Regions from separate parts of the Cupriavidus sp. a3 genome, predicted to be linked through region 3. Evidence: predicted binding sites of a transcription regulator. Region 3 holds the regulator's gene; each other region holds the start of a gene.
The links. The regulator sigma-54, encoded in region 3, starts transcription at its own class of promoters, with help from an activator protein. The targets are predictions, from matches to a motif close to TGGCANGNAANCTGCTTT.
Positions count from the first base shown of each region.

Region 1: the regulator sigma-54 is predicted to act here: its motif matches at 1,735-1,752, upstream of urtA (urea ABC transporter substrate-binding protein).
Region 2: the regulator sigma-54 is predicted to act here: its motif matches at 2,092-2,109, upstream of ACAD63_RS27605 (ammonium transporter).

Region 1 covers NZ_CP170643.1:3,432,221-3,436,214, forward strand. The annotation lists gene urtB (urea ABC transporter permease subunit UrtB) at 1-327, opposite strand, end outside; gene urtA (urea ABC transporter substrate-binding protein) at 424-1,680, opposite strand; gene cyoD (cytochrome o ubiquinol oxidase subunit IV) at 2,036-2,413, opposite strand; gene cyoC (cytochrome o ubiquinol oxidase subunit III) at 2,413-3,051, opposite strand; gene cyoB (cytochrome o ubiquinol oxidase subunit I) at 3,057-3,994, opposite strand, start outside.
Region 2 covers NZ_CP170644.1:1,270,865-1,274,858, reverse strand. The annotation lists gene ACAD63_RS27610 (mechanosensitive ion channel family protein) at 1-685, opposite strand, end outside; gene ACAD63_RS27605 (ammonium transporter) at 858-2,060, opposite strand; gene ACAD63_RS27600 (HU family DNA-binding protein) at 2,554-2,835, shown strand; gene ACAD63_RS27595 (acyl-CoA thioesterase) at 3,017-3,502, shown strand; gene ACAD63_RS27590 (CreA family protein) at 3,519-3,994, shown strand, end outside.
Region 3 covers NZ_CP170643.1:4,258,664-4,262,657, forward strand. The annotation lists gene lptA (lipopolysaccharide transport periplasmic protein LptA) at 1-10, shown strand, start outside; gene lptB (LPS export ABC transporter ATP-binding protein) at 79-879, shown strand; gene ACAD63_RS20270 (RNA polymerase factor sigma-54) at 1,035-2,513, shown strand; gene hpf (ribosome hibernation-promoting factor, HPF/YfiA family) at 2,562-2,912, shown strand; gene ptsN (PTS IIA-like nitrogen regulatory protein PtsN) at 3,281-3,736, shown strand; gene hprK (HPr(Ser) kinase/phosphatase) at 3,816-3,994, shown strand, end outside.

The DNA of each region.
Region 1 (3,994 bases), 830 kb from region 3:
CAGGGATTCGAGTTCGTCCGGCTTGACCGTGACCGGCTTGCCGGTGATGGCATCGACCACCTTGTCGCCGTCCTGGCGCACCATGCCGACCGACGGCGCATATTGAAGGGTGTCGTCCTGCAGGGCCTTCAGGATCGGGCCGGCTTCAGCGGGCGATGCCTTGGTCACCGCGGACAGCGCGGCAGTCTTGGCATCGAAGTCGTCTTCGGCCAGCGGCTTCAGGTCGGCCTGCGTCAGCGCAGCGGCCCACGGCGCCGCGGCCAGCAGCAGCGCGGCCAGCAGGGCGCGCAGCCAGGGCACGACTTGAACGGATAAGGGATTGCGCATAGGAGCTTGCGATTGGCAGGAATGAAGCGAGCTTGTTGTTGCTCCCCTCTCCCGCAAGCGGGAGAGGGGAGCCGCATGGTGGCAAGCAAAAGAGGCTTACATCACCTTGTCCGGCTTCCCTTCATTGCCCGCGATGAACGGGCTCCACGGCTGCGCACGCACTGCCTTCGGCGTCTTCCACACCACCGAGAACTGGCCGTCGCCCTTCACCTCGCCGATCATCACCGGCTTGTACAGGTGGTGGTTCTCGCCCATGGTCAGCGTGAAGCCGTCCGGCGCCTTGAAGGTCTGGCCGTACATCGCCGCCCGCACCTTGTCGGTATCGGTGGTGCCGGCCTTCTTCACGGCCTGCGCCCACATATGGATGCCGACGTAGGTGGCTTCCATCGGGTCGTTGGTCACGCGCTTGTCGCCGCCCGGCAGGTTGTTGGCCTTGACCCAGGCCGCCCACTGCTTCTTGAAGGCGTCGTTCTGTGCGTTCTTGACCGACATGAAGTAGTTCCACGCCGCCAGGTGGCCGACCAGCGGCTTGGTGTCGATGCCGCGCAGTTCTTCCTCGCCCACCGAGAACGCCACCACCGGCACGTCCTTGGCCTTCAGGCCGGCGTTGCCCAGTTCCTTGTAGAAGGGCACGTTGGAATCGCCGTTGATCGTGGAGATCACTGCGGTCTTGCCACCCTGCGAGAACTTCTTGATGTTGGCGACGATGGTCTGGTAGTCGCTGTGGCCGAACGGGGTGTAGACTTCTTCGATGTCCTTGTCGGCAACCCCCTTGCTCTTCAGGAAGGCGCGCAGGATCTTGTTGGTGGTGCGCGGGTAAACGTAGTCGGTGCCCAGCAGGAAGAAGCGCTTGGCACCGCCGCCTTCCTTGCTCATCAGGTATTCCACCGCCGGGATCGCCTGCTGGTTGGGCGCGGCGCCGGTGTAGAAGACGTTCTTGGACATTTCCTCGCCTTCGTACTGTACCGGGTAGAACAGCAGCGAGTTCAGCTCTTCATAGACCGGCAGCACGGACTTGCGCGACACCGAGGTCCAGCAGCCGAAGGTCACCGCGACCTTGTCCTTGCTGACCAGCTGGCGCGCCTTCTCGGCGAACAGCGGCCAGTTGGACGCCGGGTCCACCACCACCGGCTCGAGCTTGCGGCCGAGCACGCCGCCGCTCTTGTTGATCTCGTCGATGGTCATCAGGGCCACGTCTTTCAGCGACGTCTCCGAGATGGCCATCGTGCCGGACAGCGAGTGCAGGATGCCGATCTTGATCGGCTCCTTGGACTGCGCCATGGCCAGCGGGCTGGTACCGATCATTGCCGCGGCGGCGATGGCCGACAGCTTCAGCATGTCACGTCGTTGCATTTGCAGCTCCCGTTTGTGGTGTTGGTCAGGGACTACGCTCCCCAGGGTGATGCATCTGCAACTAGCGTGCCACTTTGATAAACGAGCTGATACCCGCCCCGCCGGCGGCAGACGGCGTGCTGGCGCGCCGCGCGGGGTGTGCCGCGATCCGTGCCAGCCCCCGCGCACCAGAGCTGTGCGGGCGGCGAACGCACCACTCCCGTGCAGCGACGCAATTCTGTGCACGCCGCTTGCGAAAGGCGCCAGCCGGTGCGCACCACCGCACCAGGGCCGGGCACCATGCCAACGGCCGGCGGCGCAAATAAAAACGGGGCCCCTCGCGGGGCCCCGTTTTTCGATGCCAGGACGCCAGTCCTTACATCACCATCATGTTGGTGTTCAGGTTGTGCATGATCCACAGCGAACCCGCCACCACGATCACCAGGATCAGCGCCGTGAACAGCAGCGCGATCACGTTGCTGCGCTGGTCGGACGACGTGTCCAGGTGCAGGAAGTACTTCAGGTGGACCAGGATCTGGACCGCGGCCATGCCTAGGATGATCCACAGGATCGTGCCCTTGTCCATGCTGCCGTCCATCACCAGCTTGAACGGGATCACGGTCAGGATCACCGCCAGGATGAAGCCGATCGCGTAGCCCTTGAAGCTGGCGTGCGTGCTGTGCGAGTCGTGCGCGGCATGCGCGCCATGCGAATCACGAGTGGCGTGCGCCGCCGGTGCGTTGTGTTGTGCCATCACAGATGTCCCATCAGGTAGACCACGGTAAACACGCCGATCCAGACCACGTCCAGAAAGTGCCAGAACAGCGACAGGCACATCAGGCGCTTGCTGAGCGTCGGGGTGATGCCCTTCTTGCCCAGCTGCCACATCAGCACGATCATCCACAGCATGCCGCTGGCGACGTGCAGGCCGTGGGTGCCGACCAGCGTGAAGAACGACGACAGGAACGCGCTGCGGCCCGGCCCGGCGCCTTCGGCGATCAGGTGGTGGAACTCGTTGATTTCCATCGCCATGAACGCCGCGCCCAGCAGGAACGTCACGCCGAGCCAGGTCTGCACGTGCTTGAGGCTGCGGTTCTGCAGCGAGATCATCGCCATGCCGTACGTGATCGAGGAGAACAGCAGGATGAAGGTCTCCACCAGCACGTAGTTGAGCTCGAACAGCTCCTTCGCCGAGGGGCCGCCTGCCAGCTCGCCGCGCAGAACGGCGAACGTCGCGAACAGCCCGGCGAAGATGATGCAGTCGCTCATCAGGTAGATCCAGAAGCCATACACCGTATTGGCACTGGTATCGTGGTGCGCATGGTCATGCGCGTCGGCGTGGGCCGAGGCGCCGGCCTGCGCGGGGATGCGGTCTAGGACTTGAGTCGACATGGTTCTCAGGCTTGCGAAGCAATGCGCTGCAGATGGCGCGTTTCAATCTGCTCGACCTCGGTGGCCGGCACGTAGTAGTCGATATGGTCGTCGTTGCTGCGGTGGATAAACGCCCACACCATGCCCACCAGGCCAACGATGGCCATCCACCAGATATGCCAGGTCAGGGCAAAGCCGAACACCAGGCTGAAGGCACCGATGATGAAGCCCGCGCCCGTGTTCTTGGGCATGTGGATCTTCTCGTAGCCTTCGGTCGGCAGGGTCTCGCCGCGGGCCTTCATGTCGGCGAACGCGTCCAGGTCACGCACCACCGGAGTGTGCGCGAAGTTGTAGAACGGCGGCGGCGACGAGGTGGCCCACTCCAGGGTACGGCCGCCCCACGGGTCGCCGGTCACGTCGGCCAGCTTCTTGCGGTCGCGGATCGACACGACGATCTGCAGCACCTGGAAGAAGATGCCCAGCGCCACGAACACCACGCCCACCACGGCCAGGTACAGCCACGGCGTCCACGCCGGGTTGTCGGTGTGGTTCAGGCGGCGGGTCATGCCCATCAGGCCCAGCACGTACAGCGGCATGAAGGCGAAGTAGAAGCCCACCAGCCAGCACCAGAAGGCGCACTTGCCCAGGCGCTCGTTCAGCGTGAAGCCGAACGCCTTCGGCCACCAGTAGGTGATGCCGGCCAGGTAGCCGAACAGCACGCCGCCGATGATCACGTTGTGGAAGTGGGCGATCAGGAACAGGCTGTTGTGCAGCACGAAGTCGGCAGCCGGCACGGCCATCAGCACGCCGGTCATGCCGCCGATCACGAAGGTGATCATGAAGCCCAGCGTCCACAGCACCGGCGAGGTCATCTGGACCCGGCCGCGGTACATGGTGAACAGCCAGTTGAAGATCTTCACCCCGGTCGGGATGGAGATGATCATGGTCGTGATGCCGAAGAACG
Region 2 (3,994 bases), on a different contig from region 3:
CCAGCACCGGCCCGACCAGCGTGAATTCCAGGATCTCCACGTCGACCGCGGGTTCCGGCAGCACGTTCGGGATCTGCGCGATGCGCGACTTGAGCAGCGCCGCCGCATCGGCCACGTCGGTGCTGCCCGCGAGCTGGGCCTTCAGTTCCACGCGCCGGTACGGATTGGCGGTGAAGTTCTGGATGGTATCGCTGAAGATCTTGTTATTGCCGATCACGGTCTGCACGTTGTCCGGCGTATCGAGCGACGTGGCGAACAGCCCGATCTCGCGCACCGTGCCGGTGACGCCGCCAATGGTAACGAAGTCACCCACCTTGAACGGCCGCAGCACCACCAGGAACGCGCCGGCCGCGAAATTCGACATCAGTCCCGACCATGCCATGCCAATGGCCACGCCGGCGGCGGCAATCAGCGCGGCGAAGGTGGTGGTCTGGATGCCGAAGTAGCCGAGGATGCCGATCACCAGCACCACATTCAGCGTGACCGTGACGATCGAACCCACATAGCGCAGCAGCGTCGGGTCGACCTTCTGCTTGCCGAGCGCGTTCTGCACCATCCGTACCACAAAATGGATCAGCCATCGGCCGATGACCCAGAACGCTAGCGCTGCCAGGATCTTGACCCCGAACTGCGTGGCATAGGCGACCACCAGGGTCTTGAGGTTGTCGAAAGTCGTGGCATCCATCGGCGTGTCCTCTCGGTTTGGGTGAGTGGTGCAGCCCTGCGCGCTGACGCGGCGCAATACGTGGGCACGGCAATTATTGGAATGCCGTGCCTCGAAGTGCAAGCAAATAATTGTCAAGACAAGCGGGCCGGCAGGCCAGCTTGCCCAGGCGCCGCCGGGCGGCGCAACCGCCTTACCAGTTGGTTTCGCGCTCCGGCGTGGCGGAGATGCGGTGCAGCGTCAGGTCCGCGCCGTTGAACTCGCCTTCGGCATCGAGCCGGATGCCGACCAGCTTCTTGAGCGCGCCGTATACCAGCGTGCCACCCGCCAGCGCCACCACGATCCCCAGCACCGTGCCGATCAGCTGCGCGCCGAGCGACACGCCGCCCAGCCCGCCCAGTGCCCTGGCCCCGAAAATGCCCGCGGCGATGCCGCCCCAGGCGCCGCACAGCCCGTGCAGCGGCCAGACGCCCAGCACATCGTCGATATGCCACCTGTTCTGCGCCAGCGTAAACATATAGACGAAGAGGGCGCCCGCAACTCCGCCCGTGATCAGTGCGCCCAGCGGGTGCATCAGGTCCGAACCGGCGCATACCGCCACCAGCCCGGCCAGCGGGCCGTTGTAGGCAAAGCCGGGATCATTGCGCCCGGCGGCCCACGCCGCCAGCGTGCCACCGGCCATCGCCATCAGCGAATTGATCGCAACCAGGCCGCTGATCTTGTCGACGGTCTGCGCGCTCATCACGTTGAAGCCGAACCAGCCCACTGCCAGGATCCACGCACCCAGCGCCAGGAACGGGATATTGGAAGGCGGATGGGCGCTGATGCGCCCGTCCTTCTGGTAGCGCCCGCGCCGCGCGCCGAGCAGCAGCACCGCCGGCAGCGCGATCCAGCCGCCCAGCGCATGCACGACCACCGAGCCGGCAAAGTCATGGAAGGGCGCGCCGGCAACCTGTGTGATCCAGTCCTGCACCCCGTAGCGCTGGTTCCACGCAATGCCTTCGAAGAAGGGATAGACAAAACCAACCAGAACGAAGGTCGCGACCAGTTGCGGATTGAAGCGCGAACGTTCGGCAATACCGCCCGAGATAATCGCCGGAATGGCGGCGGCAAAAGTCGCCAGGAAAAAGAACTTGACCAGGTCGTAACCGCTTTTCTGGGCCAGCGTTTCTGCCCCGGACATGAATTGCACGCCGTAGGCAATGGTGTAACCGATAAAGAAATAGGCAATCGTGGAAACTGCGAAATCCACCAGAATCTTTACCAGTGCATTGACCTGGTTTTTCTTGCGCACCGTGCCTAGCTCGAGGAAAGCAAAGCCGGCGTGCATGGCCAGCACCATGATGGCGCCAAGCAGGATAAACATGGCGTCGGTGCCGGTCTTCCAGTTGTCCATAGTGACCTCATGCTCAAAATGGGCGCATGGGTATGCAAAAAGCATTCCAGTTGCGGCTGCATCCTGGTGCCGGCTGCACCGGAGTGGGCGGAATCCGCACCGGAATGCCGCGCGCAGGGAACCGGGCCCGCAGGACGTCGGAGCCGGGCGCCGGCGGCCGTGCCTGATATGCGCCAGAATGGCGCTTCGCCGGCATGTTCGGCTGACCCGTTTTGGTGCGACGCCCCAATTCCGGGCGTTTGCCGGGTCCGGGCCCGTGACAGCGTTGCCTTGCGGCGCAACGCCGCAGCCAGCCGAAGCGGGCCCGTGACAAGCGCGAAAAGAGCGGGAAATTGCCCGCTAACCGGCCTCAAGCAAGGATTTGCGGGTTTTTTCGTTGCATTGGTGCCACTGGGGATTGCTCAACGCACAAGGGGCAGATTAGACTGCGCCGATCGATGTTTTGCCGCCAGGCAAGCACATCGGTGACGACGACCAACAAGGGAAATCAGCCATGAATAAAGGTGAACTGGTATCGGCCATCGCCACGGAAGCAGAACTGAGCAACGCCGCCGCTGAGCGCGCGCTCAACGCAGCGCTGGACAGCATCAAGAAGGCAGTGGCAAAGGGTGATTCGGTCACGCTCGTAGGTTTTGGCAGCTTCAGCGCCGGCAAGCGCGCCGCGCGCACCGGACGCAATCCGCGCACCGGCGAAACCATCAAGATCCCGGCCGCCAAGACGGTCAAGTTTTCCGCCGGACAGGGTTTCAAGGACGCGGTGAACAAGAAGAAGTAAGCAGTTTGCGTCCACAGCGTGAAAGAGCGGCCAGGCAGGCCGCTTTTTTGTTTTGCGCGCCGTGCGCGATGACCGGCAACGGCGGGGCCGATCCGGGTTAAACTGCCGGCGCCTGGATGCCGCCAGCCGGCCCGGGCGACCGCCCCCGCAATCCGCACCCCCGATCCGAACTCCCCGCATCATGAACGACCTGTCCCACCAGCTTTCCATGACCGTGCTGATGACGCCGGACATGGCCAATTTCTCCGGCAACGTCCACGGCGGTACCATCCTGAAGTACCTGGACATGGTCGCGTATGCCTGCGCCAGCCGCTATGCGGGCCGCTACGTGGTGACGCTGTCGGTTGACCAGGTGGTGTTCCGCCAGCCCATCCACGTGGGCGAGCTGGTGACCTTCCTGGCCTCGGTCAACTTTACCGGCCGCAGCTCGATGGAGATCGGCATCAAGGTCGTGACCGAGAATATCCGCAGCAAGCTGGTGCGCCACACCAACAGCTGCTACTTCACCATGGTGGCGGTCGACGACAACGGCGCCCCGGCGGAAGTGCCGCCGCTTGAGCCGCGCGATGAAGTCGAGCGCCAGCGCTTTGCCGCCGCCCAGCAGCGCCGTGCACTGCGCCAGGAAATGGAAAAGCGCCACGGCGACATCAAGTCGTCGGTGACCTGACACGTTGCCATCCACCATGATGAAGCGATCCTGCACGATCCTGGCCCTGGCCGCCTGCGCGGCGGCCACGGGCGGCGCGCATGCCGAGGAGATCGGCAGCGTCAGCACCAATTTCCGCGTGACCGGCTCCGACAAGGTCGTCATCGAAGCCTATGACGACCCGCAGGTCGAGGGCATCACCTGCTACGTGTCGCGGGCCCGCACCGGCGGCATCAAGGGCCAGCTGGGCATGGCGGAAGACCCGCCGGAAGCCTCGATCGCGTGCCGGCAGGTGGGGACCATCGCCTTCAAGGGGCCGCTGAAGCAGCAGGACAACGTCTTTTCCGAGCGCATGTCGGTGCTGTTCAAGACCCTGCATGTGGTGCGCGCGGTCGATCGCAAGCGCAATACGCTGGTCTACCTGACCTATTCGGACCGCATCGTCAGCGGCAGCCCGCAGAACAGCGTGACCGCCGTGCCGGTTCCGGCCGGCACGACGATTCCCGTCAAGTA
Region 3 (3,994 bases):
CAAACCCTGACGCCTCGCGGGGACCGATGCCTTGCAAGGACCGCCTCCCCGCCTGAAACGCTGAACGCCAGACTGCCAATGACCGATACCGCCACCATCGCCGAAAAGCCTTCCGTCCAAGCCACGGCCGTCCTCGAAGGCGGCAGCACGCTGGTCGTGCGCCACCTGAAGAAGCGCTATGGCTCGCGCACGGTGGTCAAGGATGTCTCGCTGGACGTGAAGAGCGGCGAAGTGGTTGGCCTGCTCGGCCCCAACGGCGCGGGCAAGACCACCTCGTTCTACATGATCGTGGGGCTGGTGAACCTGGACGAGGGCGATATCGTGCTCGACGGCGACCACATCAGCGGCCTGCCGATCCACGAACGCGCGCGCATGGGCCTGTCTTACCTGCCGCAGGAAGCATCGGTCTTCCGCAAGCTCAACGTCGAGGAAAACATCCGCGCCGTGCTCGAGCTGCAGGTGGAAAACGGCAAGCCGCTGGCCAGGGCCGAGATCGACCGCAGGCTCGACGCGCTGCTCGACGACCTGCAGATCGCGCACCTGCGCAACAACCCGGCGCTGTCGCTGTCGGGCGGCGAACGCCGCCGCGTGGAAATCGCGCGCGCGCTGGCATCGTCGCCGCGCTTCATCCTGCTGGATGAACCGTTCGCCGGCGTGGACCCGATCGCAGTGGGCGAGATCCAGCGCATCGTCAGCTTCCTGAAGGCGCGCAACATCGGCGTGCTGATCACCGACCACAACGTGCGCGAGACGCTTGGCATCTGCGACCACGCGTACATCATCAGCGAAGGCACCGTGCTTGCCGCCGGGCGGCCCGAAGAGATCATCGCCAACGAATCGGTGCGGCGCGTCTACCTGGGCGAAAACTTCCGCATGTGATGTACTGGCCTGCCCGCGGCGGCAGGCCATTGATTCTGCCTGGTTTCACCCCCATCATCTGCATGTGGGACAGCCCACTGCCGGCGTCGATCAAGCCGCGACATCGATAGCAATTTCCGTTCCAACAACGGAAAGATGCGCATAAAATAGGTCGCATGAAACCGTCGCTACAGCTCCGCCTCTCCCAGCACCTGGCACTGACGCCGCAACTGCAGCAGTCGATCAGGCTGTTGCAGCTTTCGACGCTGGAATTGCAGCAGGAAGTCGAACAGGCGCTCACGGAAAACCCCCTGCTCGAACGCGAGAACGACTGGATCGAAAGCCCGCTGCGCGTGGCCGCCGATGGCTCGGTCAACCTGCAGAGCGCGCCCGCGCCGGCACCGGCCGAACCGCAAGGCAACGGCGAGGCGCGCGCCGAGGGCGCGGGCGATGACGACAGCTACGGCGACAGCAACAGCGGCGACGACTATGGCGGCGACTGGAGCCTCGACGATTTCGCGCGCCGCCCGCAAGGCGACGAAGACGAGAAGACGCCGATGCAGCTGCGTGAGGCCGAGCCCACGCTGCGCGAATACCTGATGGAACAGCTCACGCCGCTGAAGATCTCGGTGCGCGACAAGGGCCTGGCCATCTTCCTGATCGAATCGCTCGACGACGACGGCTACCTGAGCGCGACGCTCGAAGAGATCTGCGCCGAACTGCCCGAAGAACTCGAATTCGAGATCGAGGAAGTACAAGCGATGCTGACGCTGCTGCAGAGCTTCGACCCGCCGGGCGTCGGCGCGCGCAACGCGGCCGAGTGCCTGGGCCTGCAATTGCGCCGGCTGCAGCATCCGCAGCGCGAGCTGGCGCTGAACATCGTGCATAACCACCTCGAGCTGCTGGCCGTGCGCGACTACACGCGCCTGAAAAAAGCGCTGCAGGTAGACGAGCCTGCACTCAAGGCCGCGCATGAACTGATCCGCTCGCTGGCACCCTACCCGGGCCACGCATACAGCCGCCCCGAAGCCGACTTCGTCGTGCCCGATGTGTTCGTGCGCAAGAGCGGCAGCGGCTGGATCGCGCAGCTCAATCCGGATGTGATGCCGCGGCTGCGCATCAATGACATGTACGCGCAGATCCTGCGCGGCGCCAAGGGCGAGTCGGGTACCGCAGGCCTGCAGCAGAAACTGCAGGAAGCGCGCTGGCTGATCAAGAATATCCAGCAAAGGTTCGACACGATCCTGCGTGTCTCGCAGGCCATTGTCGAGCGTCAAAAGAACTTTTTCACGCACGGCGAAATCGCCATGCGCCCCTTGGTTTTGCGGGAGATTGCCGATACACTGGGATTACACGAGTCAACCATCTCCCGGGTGACGACCAATAAATACATGGCAACGCCGATGGGTACTTTCGAACTGAAGTACTTCTTCGGCAGCCACGTGTCCACCGAGACCGGTGGCGCGGCTTCATCAACGGCCATCCGCGCCTTGATCAAGCAACTGATAGGAGCCGAAGACCCGAGGAATCCCCTTTCCGACAGTCGCATCGCCGAACTGCTGGGTGAGCAAGGCTTCGTTGTCGCACGACGCACCGTAGCCAAATATCGCGAAGCCCTGAAGATCCCCGCAGTGAATCTCCGCAAGTCTTTGTAGCCGAGCCCACCGCCTGCCTGGTGAGGCTCTTTCAGAAGGAGAAGCGCTATGAACTTCAAGATCAGTGGACACCACCTTGACATCACGCCGCCGTTGCGTGAGTACGTGGAAACGAAGCTGGAGCGAATCGTCAGGCATTTCGATCAGGTCATTGGCGTTAGCGTGCTGCTCTCTGTCGACAATCACAAGGAAAAGGACAGGCGGCAATATGCGGAAATCAATCTACATCTCAGGGGCAAGGACATCTTCGTTGAAGCGCATCATGAAGACCTGTATGCAGCGATCGACGCACTAGTCGACAAGCTGGACCGTCAGGTACTGCGCTACAAGGACCGCGTGCAAGGCCACGACCGCGAAGCGGTCAAGTACCAGATGGCCGCAGCGCAGATGCAGCAATGAGCGTGCCCGGTGGCCCCGCAGAGGGCCGCTGAATCAAAACTGAACAGGCAAGCCGCGCGTAGCGCGGCTTTTTTGCGCCTGCGGCGCTGTGGCGCCTGCGCAAAGGGCCTGTCACCCGTTTGAGACGGAGTGTTCGCAACGGCCGCGGCAGGGTGTATGCTGCGCCATACATGCAGGGCCGCATCCTGCCCGCGCCCGGTTAAGGTGCGGACGCCAACCGGGCGGCGCTGCGCTGCACAATCACAGGGAGGCTGCTGCTCTATAATGGCCGGACGCCTCGGCGTTGCCGGCGACCGGCAGCCCCTGAGCCACACACTGCCCGGCGGAACGGCGGAACCGCCCGCTAACTGAACTCCTGCGCATCGCCCATGAATCGTTTGGCCAAATTGCTGCCACCCGGCAACATCACCCTCGACGTCAGCGTCACCAGCAAGAAGCGTGTGTTCGAGCAGGCCGGGCTCCTCTTCGAGAACAACCATGGCGTGGCGCGCGCCACCGTGACGGACAACCTGTTTGCGCGCGAGTCACTGGGCTCCACCGGACTTGGCGCCGGCGTGGCGATCCCTCACGGCCGCATCAAGGGGCTCAAGCAGCCGCTGGCCGCCTTCATGCGCCTGGCCGAACCGATTCCGTTCGAATCGCCCGACGGCAAGCCGGTATCGCTGCTGATTTTCCTGCTGGTGCCGGAACAGGCCACGCAGCAGCACCTGGAAATCCTGTCCGAGATCGCGCAGCTGCTGTCGGATCGCGACATGCGCGAAGGACTGGCGACGTTGCCCACTTCCGAAGCCGTGCACCAGTTGCTGACCGAATGGCATCCCTGATTCACCGATTGACCTGAACGGGCCGGCACAGACCGGACAGGCACAGCGCCTGGCACACCGCCCCACACGTCATACCCGCATGGAACTCACCGGCGTCACCTCCCAGTCCATCTTCGACGACAACGCAGCCGACCTCAAACTCTCATGGGTCGCCGGCCTGGAAGGTGCGGACCGCGCCTTCGACGTGGAATTCGCCCGCGAAGCCACCTCGGCCGCGGACCTGGTGGGCCACCTGAACCTGATCCACCCCAACCGCAT